DNA from 3 places in the Mesorhizobium sp. B2-3-2 genome. Region 1 is predicted to be linked to each of the others. Evidence: riboswitches for the same ligand, from Rfam matches in the RefSeq annotation. Region 1 holds a riboswitch; each other region holds the start of a gene.
What was found. Region 1 has a riboswitch for cobalamin ahead of FJ964_RS27700 (DUF1636 family protein). Riboswitches for the same ligand answer to the same signal wherever they lie in the genome.

Region 1 (3,958 bases):
TGGGCAGGTACGAACTGAGAAGTGCGTTCATGCTGCGGCTTTCCGTTGGCGCCAATCCATTTTGATTACAGCACCAGACCCTATTGCGGAAGCGTGACAGTTTAACCGCTGAACCGTTTTAAGGGGCCTTTGCTGCAACGCGGCGAGGGTTAGCGCAGGGCTTCCGGCGAAGCAAGTCAAACCTTGTTCAAAACACCGGCCTGGACGGCATAAGGGAAGAAACTGGTCCGATCCGCTCCTGTTTGATTTCCTTCTCTTTTCACTCCACTTTTCTCTCCTGACAGAGTTGCCGCCAAAACCCTGCTAGCATCGCTGGAATCACTGTCCGAACGACGTTCAACAAGCCTCAGAGTCGCATCCGAATGAAGGAAAAGATCTCGCTCGCCATGGCCCGGCGCATCGCGCTCGCCGCCCAAGGGTTCACTGATCCCCGCCCCGCCGGCACGCCCGACCGACGCCACTTCGCCCGTGTGCTCTCGCGTACCGGCCTGCTGCAGATCGATTCCGTCAGCGCTGTGGTGCGCGCTCATTATATGCCGCTCTATTCGCGCCTTGGCCCCTACCCGTTCACCTTGCTCGACAACGCCGCCGTCACGCGCAAGCGCACGGTGTTCGAGTACTGGGCCCACGAGGCCTCGTTCCTGCCGGTCGAGACCTATCCGTTGATGCGTTGGCGCATGCAGCGCGCCGAGCGCGGCGATGAAATGTACCTGGGACTGGCCAAATGGGGGCGCGAGCACGCCGCCTATATAGAAGAGATCTACCGCGAGGTCGCGGAGCGCGGTCCGATAGCTGCGTCCGCGCTCGAAGGCCAGAAAGGATCCGGCGGCTGGTGGGGCTGGAGCCACGCCAAGCATGCCTTCGAATGGCTGTTCTGGGCAGGACGCATCACCACCGCACACCGCCGTGGCTTCGAACGCTTCTATGATCTGCCCGAGCGCGTGCTGCCGCAGGCAATCCTCGATCTGCCGGTGCCATCAGCGGAGGACGCGCATCGGGAATTGCTGCGGATCTCCGCCCGCGCCCATGGCGTCGCGACAGCAAGCGACCTGCGCGACTATTTCCGCCTGTCGCCGGCCGACATGAAGGGCCGGCTGGAGGAACTGGTTGAAACAGGCGAGTTGGTGCCGGTGCGTGTCGAGGGTTGGAACAAACCGGCTTACCTCCACAAGGAGGCCCGCATTCCCCGCAGGATCGAGGCCCGGGCCCTGCTGGCGCCGTTCGATCCGGTCGTCTTCGAGCGCTCGCGCACGGAGCGGCTGTTCGATTTCCACTACCGCATAGAAATCTACACCCCTGCCGAAAAGCGGCAATACGGCTATTACGTCCTGCCCTTCCTGCTCGGCGACAGGATCGTCGCGCGCGTCGACCTCAAGGCCGACCGGCCGGCCGGCGTGCTACGCGTCCACGCGGCCTATGCCGAGCCCAGCGCGCCGCCTGAAACCGCCGCGCAACTCTTCCAGGAATTGGCGCAGATGCAGGGCTGGCTCGGCCTCGAACGGATTGAGGTTACGCCCGCCGGCGACCTTGGGCAGCCGCTCGCCGACATTGCCGTGTCGTAGACGCGCGTTGACACCGCCGCCTGCAAGAGCCTAAATCCCATCCAGACGGTCTCCTCTCGGCAAAGGGAGGAGCCAAGAGGGAATGCGGTGCGAAATCTCGATTTCAAATCCGCGGCTGTCCCCGCAACTGTAAGCGACGAGCCAAGGCCGAAAACCACTGGGACGGTCCCGGGAAGGCGGCACGAAGGCGATGACCCGCGAGCCAGGAGACCTGCCGTCTGAGACATAAGAATCCGATCGCCCGGCGGGTTTTCCGGGCAAGGAGCCCGATTTGGAACGCGACAGCAGTTTCCCGGCTGAAACAGCGGACATTTTGTCTGGCGAAAGCGACGCCCTGGCCGGCGTCACTGTTATCGTCTGCGCTTCCTGCCGCGACGAGACCGGTTCCGACGCCCATCCCCGCGCCGGCGAAGCTTTGGCTCAAGACACGCGCCAAGCCGCCTCGGCCGAAAACATCCGCGTCCGCACCGTCGAATGCCTCGGCAACTGCAAGCGCCGCCTCAGTGCGGCGATCCTTCGCGACGGCTGCTGGAGTTATGTCTTCGGCGACCTGAACATCGCCAGCGGCGCCGACCTCGTCACCGGCGCGAAACTCTTCGCCACTTCGACCGACGGCCTTATCCCCTGGCGTGGCCGGCCCGATTCCCTCAAGCGCGGCCTCGTGGCCCGCATTCCACCCCTTGACCTGTTGAAGGACTGACCATGACCGCCGCAGTTTCCGCCGCCACTCTCTCCCGCGTCCCCTGTACCGTCGTCACCGGCTTCCTGGGTGCCGGCAAAACCACGCTGGTCCGCCACCTCCTGGAAAACGCGGGCGGCGGCAAGCGTATCGCCATCATCGTCAACGAATTCGGCGACATCGGCATCGACGGCGAGATCCTCAAGGGCTGCGGCATCGACACCTGCCCGGAGGAAAACATCGTCGAACTGGCCAATGGCTGCATCTGCTGCACCGTCGCCGACGATTTCGTCCCGGCGCTCGACCAGATCCTGTCGCTGACGCCGAAGGTCGACCACATCCTGATCGAAACCTCAGGCCTGGCTTTGCCGAAGCCGCTGGTCCAGGCCTTCCAGTGGCCGACGGTGAAGAGCCGCGTGACGGTCGACGGTGTGATCGCCGTGGTCGACGGTCCGGCATTGGCGGAGGGGCGCGTCGCCAACGACATGGACGCCCTGCGGGCGCAGCGCGCCGAGGATGAGAGCCTCGATCATGACGACCCGGTCGAGGAGGTGTTCGAGGATCAGATCGCCTGCGCCGACCTCATCATCCTGTCGAAGAGCGACCTGATGGATGCCGCAGGTTCGGCTCGCGCCAACGCCATCATTGGCGAACACTCCGCTCGCGCCGTGAAGGTCGTGCCGACGGCTCATGGCAAGGTCGACCCGTCCGTGCTGCTCGGGCTGGGCCTCGCCGTCGAGGACGACATCGAGAACCGCAAGTCCCATCATGACGGCGCCTTCGACCACGAGCATGACGACTTCGACACGTTCATCGTCGACATCCCCTCGATCGCCAACCCGGACGACCTGGCAAAGCGCGTCGCGACCGCCGCCGAACAGGAAAACGTGCTGAGGGTGAAAGGCTTCGTCGAGGTCGGCGGCAAGCCGATGCGGCTTTTGCTGCAGGCCGTCGGTCCGCGCGTCAATCATTACTACGACCGCGCCTGGACGGCTGACGACGACCGCCGCTCGCGCCTGGTCGTCATCGGTCTCAAGGGGCTGAACCGCCCGGCGATCGAGCATATCCTCGCCGGCTGACGCAACACCGATCGCGATGCACATCCTCGCCACCACATCCGCCTCGCTCGACGATCTCGCCGAGCCGGTCGATCTGCGGCAGACGCCGGCGGACATGGTGGCGCTGTCCTTCACCGACAGCGACCTTGCCGGACTGGCGGCGGCCTGGAAAGGCGACGCCGATCGGCTGCCCACGATGCGGCTGGCCGCGCTACGCGACCTGCGACACCCCATGTCCGTCGACCTCTGGATCGACAGCGTCGCCCGTCACGCCAAAGTCATCCTGGTGCGTATTCTCGGCGGTTACGAGTGGTGGCGCTACGGCTGCGACCAGTTGGCCGTGGTTGCCCGCGAGCGCGGCATAAAGCTGGCGCTGCTGCCCGGCGAGAGCCATGACGAGGATATCAGGCTGATCGAAGCCTCGACGCTGCCGCGCGAGGAACTGGACGGGCTGCTCAATTATTTCCGCGAGGGCGGCCCGGCCAATATGAGCGCGCTGGTGCGCAGGCTGGCGCGGTTGGCGGGATCGGATGCGGCGGTGGCCGAGCCCGTCAACGTGCCGAAGGCGGGTTACTACGAGCCGGGTCGCGGCGTCGTCCCCCTCCCGCTCGAGGGAGGGGTTCGGGCGCCACCCGGCCCTGCGGATCACCCTCCCCTCG
Region 2 (3,958 bases), on a different contig from region 1:
GCCCACCGACAGCGACGCACCGGCGATATAGACCAGCTCGTCGGCCGCCGATTCGAACGCGAAGGCAGTGTTCATCTCCGGCCGGCCGCGAAAAAGCTCGGTCCAGCGCGCGCGCACCATTGCCGGCATGCTGGGCATGGCCGCGGCCAGCAGCGCCGACACGAACAATGTCCATACCGGCCAATCCTGATTGGCCGACGCAATCAGCAGCAGGAATGCCAGCACGGAGATGATGGTGGTGGGTACGACGATCCGTGTCTGGCCGAGGCGGTCGACCAGCCTGGAGATCTGCGGCGCCAGGAAAGCGTTGGCCAGCGCGAACGTCGCCGAGACGGCGCCCGCCAGCCAGTATTCGCCGCGCGTCTGCGACAGCATCGCCACGATGCCGATCGGCGCCATGGCGATCGGCAGGCGCGCCATGAAGCCTGCAGCGGCAAAGCCCTTGGCACCAGGGGCTCGAAAAATCTCGGAATAGGGGTTCTGCATGGTCCGTTCCTCGACAAAAGGCGATTCGGAAATTACATACGATGCGTATGAACACTAAATAGATCATACGTTGCGTATGTCAATTGGCATACGGAACGTATGTGGATAAGGCCAGAAGAGATGCACAAGCCCCGCAAGGAAATGATCGCCGAAACGCGCGCCAAATTGATTGCCGCGGCCCGGCATGCGTTCGGAACGATCGGCTATGCCGAAGCGTCGATGGACGATTTCACCGCATCGGCAGGACTGACGCGCGGTGCGCTTTATCATCATTTCGGCGACAAGAAGGGGCTCTTGCAGGCGGTCATCGCCGAGATCGACGCCGAGATGGCGGCACGGGTGAATGAGGTTGCAGCGAAAGCACCGACCCGCTGGCAAAGCTTCGTCGACGAATGCACGAGCTACATCGAAATGGCGCTGGAGCCGGAAATCCAGCGAATCATGTTCCGGGACGGTCCGGCCGTGCTGGGGGATCCCGCGCAATGGCCGAACGCCAATGCCTGCGTCGCGTCGATGACCGATCACCTGACGACGCTGCAGGGCGACGGGGTGGTCGTCTCGGGCGTCGACCCCGAGACCGCGGCACGGCTGATCAACGGGGCGAGCAGTCAGGCGGCGCAGCGGATCGCCAATTCGAACGACCCGGAAGCGACATCAAAGACCGTGGTGGCGGCATTCAAGCAACTGCTCGAAGGATTGTTGAGGAAGGGTGCCACAGCCGCCTGAAGGCGGATAGCCGAGGTGCTTCCAGGTTCAGATGCTCAGGACAAGGCGCAGGCCGCCGGCAGCGCTGAGCATGCCGTAGCGGCAATCAAATCAAGGGTTTGCCAGATTTTTCGCATGTTGCCACCTTGAGGCGGGCGATCGTTGACTTGAGCGGCACTTCGCCCTGTCCGCAAAACGTCTCGCTCATGATCAGCTCGGGCAGCGGCAGCCGTCGACCCCAGCCATGTGTTTCGAGGTCCGGTTTCGGCGCGAATTCGGAGACGCGGCCGACACAGAGATAGGCCACCGGCGTCACATGCTCGGGAATCGACAGAAGATCTTTCAACGCCCGCGCCTCGATAATGCTGACCCAGCCGACGCCGACGCCTTCGGCGCGTGCCGCCAGCCAGAAATTCTGCACCGCGCAGACCGTGCTGTAGAGATCCATCTCGGGATTGTGCCAGCGTCCCAGCGGCGAACCCTGTGAGCGTCGGCGGTCGCAGGTGATGCAGATATTGAGCGCGCTTTCGCAGATGCCTTCCAGCTTGAGCTTGCGGTAGAGCGCCCGCCGCTCTTCTTCGATGGCGGGCAATTCCTGCTCGCGCGCCGCCAGGAACAGGTCGCGCACCTGTTCCCGTCGTGCGGTGCCACGAATGACGATGAAATTCCATGGCTGCATGAAGCCGACCGATGGCGCGTGATGGGCGGCAAGCAGCAGCCGTGCCAGCGCCTCGTCATCGACGGCCTCTGATGTAAAATAGCTGCGGACATCGCGCCGCGTGAACATGGCGCGGTAGACCGCATCGCGCGCCATCTGGTCGAATCCGTCACCCACGGGGATGGTCATATCGTCCGGCATCGCTTGTCCCCTTGCGATTGCAATCAACTGCCGTCCGCCTGACCATGCGGATGACGATGCCTGCCAGGCCGGTCTTCTGGCTCGGGATCAACCCGCGTCCGGCGCCTTCCCGTCATCGACAGTGGCATTTACCGGCGCGGTCCCCCTTACAGCGTTGGGCACGCCACGGGATCAAACCGTGTTCCCGATTCTCCCGCTCGCAGCGGGCACCAGGCAGCGGCCGGGACTTTACGACGAAGCCTCCGCGCCGCCAATCCCCGCGGCGACGCGAATGGACGCAGGCGCGATTTTCCCCAGCCATCAGGCCGCAACGCATGGCTATCGCCGCTCCGGGGCACTAGATAGGGAGCATGGCCACTCGTCTCTACACCCATCCGATCTTCCTCGAGCACATCACGCCACCCGGCCATCCGGAGCGGCCGGACCGCTTGCGCGCCATCGAGCGCGTGCTCGACGAGGAGGCTTTTGCCGCGCTCGACCGCCTCGAGGCGCCGGAAGGCGACGAGGCCACCATTCTCTACGCGCATCCCGAGGATTTCGTCGAGCGGGTACGCGCCGCCATTCCCGAGACGGGCATCGCCCGCATCGATGCCGACACAACGGCCAGCCCGAAGAGCTGGCAAGCGGCGATCACCGCGATCGGCGCCGCCAACGCCGCCGTCGACGACGTCTTTGCCGGCAGGGCAGACAACGTTTTCGTCGCCGCCCGGCCACCCGGCCATCATGCGGAGAAAGCGACGGCGATGGGCTTCTGCCTGTTCAACACGGCGGCCATCGCCGCACGTTATGCACAGCGCAAACACGATATCGAACGTGTCGCCATCGTCGACTGGGACGTGCATCACGGCAACGGCACGCAGGATATTTTCTGGGACGATCCGTCCGTGCTTTACTGCTCGACCCACCAGATGCCGCTCTACCCCGGCACCGGAGCAAAGAACGAAACCGGCGCGGGCAACATCGTCAACGCGCCGCTTGCGCCGCAAACCGGCAGCGACGCGTTCCGCGATGCCTTCCTGTCGCGCGTGCTGCCCTCGCTCGACAATTTTGCACCCGACCTGATCATCATTTCGGCCGGTTTCGACGCGCATCATCGCGACCCGCTGGCCGAGATCAACCTGACCGAGGATGATTTCGACTGGGCGACCGGCCAGCTCATGCAGCGCGCGGCGCGCCACAGCGGCAACCGGCTCGTCAGCCTGCTCGAGGGCGGCTACGATCTGCAGGGATTGGCATTTTCGGTCGCCGCCCATGTCGGGCGACTGATGAAAGGATGAATGATGGCTGGTGAAACCAACGAAGACGTCAAGGCTATGAGCTTCGAACAGGCTCTCGACGCGCTGGAGAAGATCGTCGATGATCTGGAGCGTGGCGATGTGCCGCTCGACCAGTCGATCAGGATCTACGAGCGCGGCGAGGCGCTGAAGGTGCATTGCGACCGCTTGCTCAAGGCAGCCGAGGACAAGGTGGAGAAGATCAGGCTGTCCCGCGACGGCAAGCCGGTCGGGACGGAGCCGCTGGACGCGGATTGAGGCACGCGGCCGTTGCCGGTTTTTGACACGATCATGATTGAGGATAGAACGCATCCCGATTGAAACGGCTTCAGGACAAGAGGAGATACGGAAGCGATGTGCAGAAACATCAAGACCCTGTTCAATTTTGATCCGCCGGCAACCGATGACGAGGTGCGCGATGCTGCCCTTCAGTTCGTCCGCAAGCTGAGCGGAACGACGCGGCCCTCGAAGCAGAACCAGCACGCCTTCGACCATGCCGTCGAGGCCATCGCGGCGTCGGCGCGCGAGCTTCTCGATTCGCTTGAAACCAACCAGCATCCGCGCAATCGCGAGGAGGTTGCGGCCAAGCTGCGGGCGAAGGCGGCGATCCGCTTTGCCTGATCTGCCCAAAGCA
Region 3 (3,958 bases), on a different contig from region 1:
TGTCGCTGGCGGCCAAAGCGCTGCCGGAAACGGCCAGAACGGCGGCGGCGGCAAGGATGATCTTCTTCATTTCAAGTCTCCTGAATTCTCAAATTCCACCGCAGTGGCGGGCTTACCCGCCAGCTGCTGAAGGATCGGCTGTTAGTTGTTGCCGAAGAGGTTACGATCGGCACCCTGAACAGGGGCCTGAGCAGCCGGAGTCGACGTCCTGGTCGAAGCGGTGTACGAGCTGTCGGTCGACGTGGCCGCGGGCTGATTGGCGCCATTGGAGCCATAATTGTCGCTGCCGGCGAAAGCGCCGCCCGAAACAGCCAGAACGGCGGCGGCAGCAAGGATGATCTTCTTCATTTCAAGTCTCCTGAATTTTCGAATTTCGCCAGGACGGCGGAAGGCCCGCCGTCAACTGGAGATCGGCTGTTAGTTGTTGCCGAAGAGGTTGCGGTCGGCACCCTGAACAGGCGCCTGGGTAGACGGCGCGGACTTCTGGACCGAAGCCGTGTGCGCGTTGTCGACCGAGGTGACGGCAGGCTGGTTGGCGCCATTGGAGCCATAGTTGTCGCTGCTGGCGAAAGCACTGCCCGAAACGGCCAGAACGGCGGCGGCAGCAAGAACGATCTTCTTCATTTCAAGTCTCCTGAATTCTCAAATTTCGCCAGGACGGCGGAAAAGCCCGCCGTCAACTGGAGATCGGCTATTAGTTGTTGCCGAAGAGGTTGCGATCGGCGCCCTGGACAGGCGTCTGGGCAGCCGGTTCCGACTTCTTGGTCGAAGCGGTGTACGGGCTGTCGACGGCGGTGGCCGCAGGGGCATTCGAACCATAGTGGTCGCTACCAGCGAAGGCGCTGCCGGAAACAGCCAGAAGGGCGGCGGCAGTGAGAATGATCTTTTTCATTTTTGATACTCCAGTATTTTTCCCGTCCGTCTAGCGGCGTGTCTTGGGAGGAAATCGCGTCGTTCGGACAGCCCCGATGTGGGAAAGCCATACCGCCATTTCCAATCACGAAGTTTTTCCGCGTGGACCAAGTTTCCACCACTTGAAATTGTGCCAGGGCCTTCTACATTCGTTTTTTTCCGTTTACTATCAGATAGTTAGGTAAACTGATCGTGCGATCACCAACTGTGTCGAAGGCGCAGTGTTCACACCGTCCTGCACGCATCGTCAACAGAAACGAACCGTTCGGTTCGATTTTAGAGGGCGCTAATAGTCACTTTTCGAAACCGTTAACCTTTTTTGGCTCCGCCACGAGTTGAATTCCGAGGCGGCGAGCCGAGCCTTTCTGCCCCTTCAACGACGGCCGCACCGTTTCCAATGCGTGTCGCGCGGCATTGATGCGATGTCGTTTTCATGCCGACGACAAGTCGGCGATCATGGTTAGATCCTGCCATCTCGGGTGCCGCCACGTGACGACGAGGCGGAGAATTGGGAAGCCGGTCAGAATCCGGCGCTGCCCCCGCAACGGTGGTGGAGTTCAGGTCGCGACGGGAGACCACTGGGCAAAGGCCTGGGAAGGTGTCGCGACAGTCCGCAAGGACAGCTCCAGAGCCCGGAAACCAGCCTGAGATGTTGGACTCGACTGATCGCGGCGGGCGGTCAAGAGGCGGATGGTGCATGTCCGGCGCAAGCCGGCGCGCGGCTTGATCCTTCCTCTCTCCCCTCCGTTCAGTCCTTCAATGCGAGGACAGGACTTCAATGCGAGGACAGGACATGGATGCGCGCAACGACATGCTGAAACGGCTGCAAGGCCGCAGGGACGGCTTCTCACTCGAGCAGCCCTTCTATACCGACGCCGAATACTTCAAGCTCGATATGGAGCTGATCTGGTACCGCGACTGGCTGTTCATCGGTCATGATTGCGAACTGCCCAGGCCCGGCAGCTTCATCACCGTGCAGATCGGCGACTATCCTGTGGTGCTGGTGCGCGACCAGAAGGGCAACATCAACGCCTTCCACAATTCTTGCCGCCATCGCGGCAGCCGCGTCTGCAACACCGACAAGGGCACGGCGGCGAAGCTCGTCTGCCCCTACCATCAGTGGACCTACGAACTGGACGGCAGGCTGCTGTTCGCCAGGCAGATGGCCGAGGGTTTCGACAAGAGCCAGTTCGGCCTGAAGCCGGTCGCCTGCGAAAGCGTCGGCGGCTACATCTTCATTTGCCTCGCCGACGAGCCGGCGGATTTCGTGCCGATGCGGACGATGATCGAACCCTATTTGCTGCCGCATCGGCTGCGCGAAGCAAAGGTCGCCTTCGAGAGCACCATCGTCGAGAAGGGCAATTGGAAGCTGGTCTGGGAAAACAACCGCGAATGCTATCATTGCGCCGGCAACCATCCGGAGCTCTGCAAGACCTTTCCTGAGGCGCCGACCGTGACCGGCGTGCAAGGCGCCGACAGCGACCCGGAGATGCTGGCTCACTGGGCCAAATGCGAGGCCGCCGGCCTGCCGAGCAGATTCCGCATCGACCCGGCCGGGCAATACCGTGCCACCCGCGCGCCGCTGCTGCGCGATGCCGTCAGTTACACGATGACGGGAAAACGCGCGGTCAAGAAGAACCTGTCCGACAGCGTTGCCACCGACCGCATCGGCTCGTTGCTGCTCTATCACTATCCTACGACCTGGAACCACATCCTCGGCGACCACGCCGTCACCTTCCGGGTGCTGCCGATCAGCGCCACCGAGACCGCGGTGACGACCAAATGGCTGGTTCACAAGGACGCGGTCGAGGGTGTCGACTACGATCTCGCCGAGCTCACCCATGTCTGGACCGAGACCAACGACCAAGACCGCCGCATCGTCGAGGAAAACGCCTTCGGCATCCTGTCGCCGGCCTATGAACCCGGCCCCTATTCCGAACTGCACGAAGGCGGCGTCATCCAGTTCGTGGACTGGTACGCGCGTTTCATCGGTCCGCGCCTCGCCGAAGGCGGCCGGCCGGCCCTGCGCAGCGTTGCTTGAGAGGTGAGGGATGAATGCGATGACGGATCTCGGCCTCTATCGCCATCTCGATCAGATGACGCCCTGGAACGACAGGCTCCAGGTGCTGGAAGTGATCGGCGTGAGCGATGAGGCGCCTGATGTAAAGACCTTCACCTTCCGCTCCGATAACCAGACCTGGTTCCGCTACAAGCCGGGCCAGTTCGTGACGCTGGAACTGCCGATAGCGGATGGGCCGCTGATGCGCACCTACACGCTGTCGTCTTCGCCCTCGCGGCCGTTCTCGATCGCGGTGACGGTGAAGGCGCAGGCCGGCAGCACCGGCACGCGCTGGATGTTCGACCATTTGAGGCCCGGTTCGCACGTCAAGGCCTATGGGCCGGCCGGAGACTTTTCGCTGCACAGCCACCCGGCAGCCAAATATCTGTTCATCTCGGCCGGCTCCGGCGTGACGCCGATGATGTCTATGCTGCGCTGGCTGAACGACTGCGCGCCATGGACCGATGTCGGCTTCGTCAATTGCGCGCGCCGGCCCGAAGAGATCATCTTCCGCAAGGAACTGGAATTGCTCGGCAGCCGCATGCCAGGCCTGTCGCTCGGCTTCATGATCGAGGAACGGTCGAGCCGGGAGGGTTGGTTCGGCCATATGGGCCGCATCGACGCCATCCGGCTGCCGCTCTTGGCGCCCGACTTCCGCGACCGGGAAATCTTCTGCTGCGGCCCCGACCCCTTCATGCGTGCCGTGCGCGGCATGCTTGAAGCCGCCGGCTTCGACATTGCGAAATACCATCAGGAAAGCTTTGCAGCGCCTCTGACGGAGGAAATTCCGGCGCCGTTCGCCTCGCCGGCTGGAGACGGCGCGGCCATTCCTGTCGAAGCCGCGACGCCGGTCCGGTTCTTGCTTTCGGATGTCGATGCCGCATGCGTCGCCGGCCAGACGGTGCTGCAGACGGCGCGCGCCTCGGGAGTCAGAATCCCCGCCGCGTGCGAATTCGGCCTGTGCGGAACCTGCAAGGTCAAGAAGGT

Region 2: it holds a riboswitch for cobalamin, as region 1 does, so the genes downstream of both, bluB (5,6-dimethylbenzimidazole synthase) here and FJ964_RS27700 (DUF1636 family protein) in region 1, are expected to answer to the same signal.
Region 3: it holds a riboswitch for cobalamin, as region 1 does, so the genes downstream of both, FJ964_RS10835 (aromatic ring-hydroxylating dioxygenase subunit alpha) here and FJ964_RS27700 (DUF1636 family protein) in region 1, are expected to answer to the same signal.

What each region holds. Positions count from the first base shown of each region.
Region 1 covers NZ_VFWA01000019.1:57,488-61,445, reverse strand. The annotation lists gene FJ964_RS27710 (NADH-quinone oxidoreductase subunit A) at 1-31, opposite strand, end outside; gene FJ964_RS27705 (winged helix-turn-helix domain-containing protein) at 363-1,562, shown strand; cobalamin riboswitch at 1,592-1,796, shown strand; gene FJ964_RS27700 (DUF1636 family protein) at 1,834-2,262, shown strand; gene cobW (cobalamin biosynthesis protein CobW) at 2,265-3,320, shown strand; gene cobN (cobaltochelatase subunit CobN) at 3,337-3,958, shown strand, end outside.
Region 2 covers NZ_VFWA01000005.1:133,204-137,161, reverse strand. The annotation lists gene FJ964_RS14790 (MFS transporter) at 1-486, opposite strand, end outside; gene FJ964_RS14785 (TetR/AcrR family transcriptional regulator) at 607-1,212, shown strand; gene bluB (5,6-dimethylbenzimidazole synthase) at 1,298-2,050, opposite strand; cobalamin riboswitch at 2,099-2,279, opposite strand; gene FJ964_RS14775 (histone deacetylase family protein) at 2,401-3,327, shown strand; gene FJ964_RS14770 (exodeoxyribonuclease VII small subunit) at 3,331-3,582, shown strand; gene FJ964_RS14765 (DUF2277 domain-containing protein) at 3,679-3,945, shown strand.
Region 3 covers NZ_VFWA01000003.1:454,917-458,874, forward strand. The annotation lists gene FJ964_RS10815 (DUF680 domain-containing protein) at 1-70, opposite strand, end outside; gene FJ964_RS10820 (DUF680 domain-containing protein) at 142-348, opposite strand; gene FJ964_RS10825 (DUF680 domain-containing protein) at 418-624, opposite strand; gene FJ964_RS10830 (DUF680 domain-containing protein) at 695-892, opposite strand; cobalamin riboswitch at 1,373-1,575, shown strand; gene FJ964_RS10835 (aromatic ring-hydroxylating dioxygenase subunit alpha) at 1,706-2,953, shown strand; gene FJ964_RS10840 (hybrid-cluster NAD(P)-dependent oxidoreductase) at 2,973-3,958, shown strand, end outside.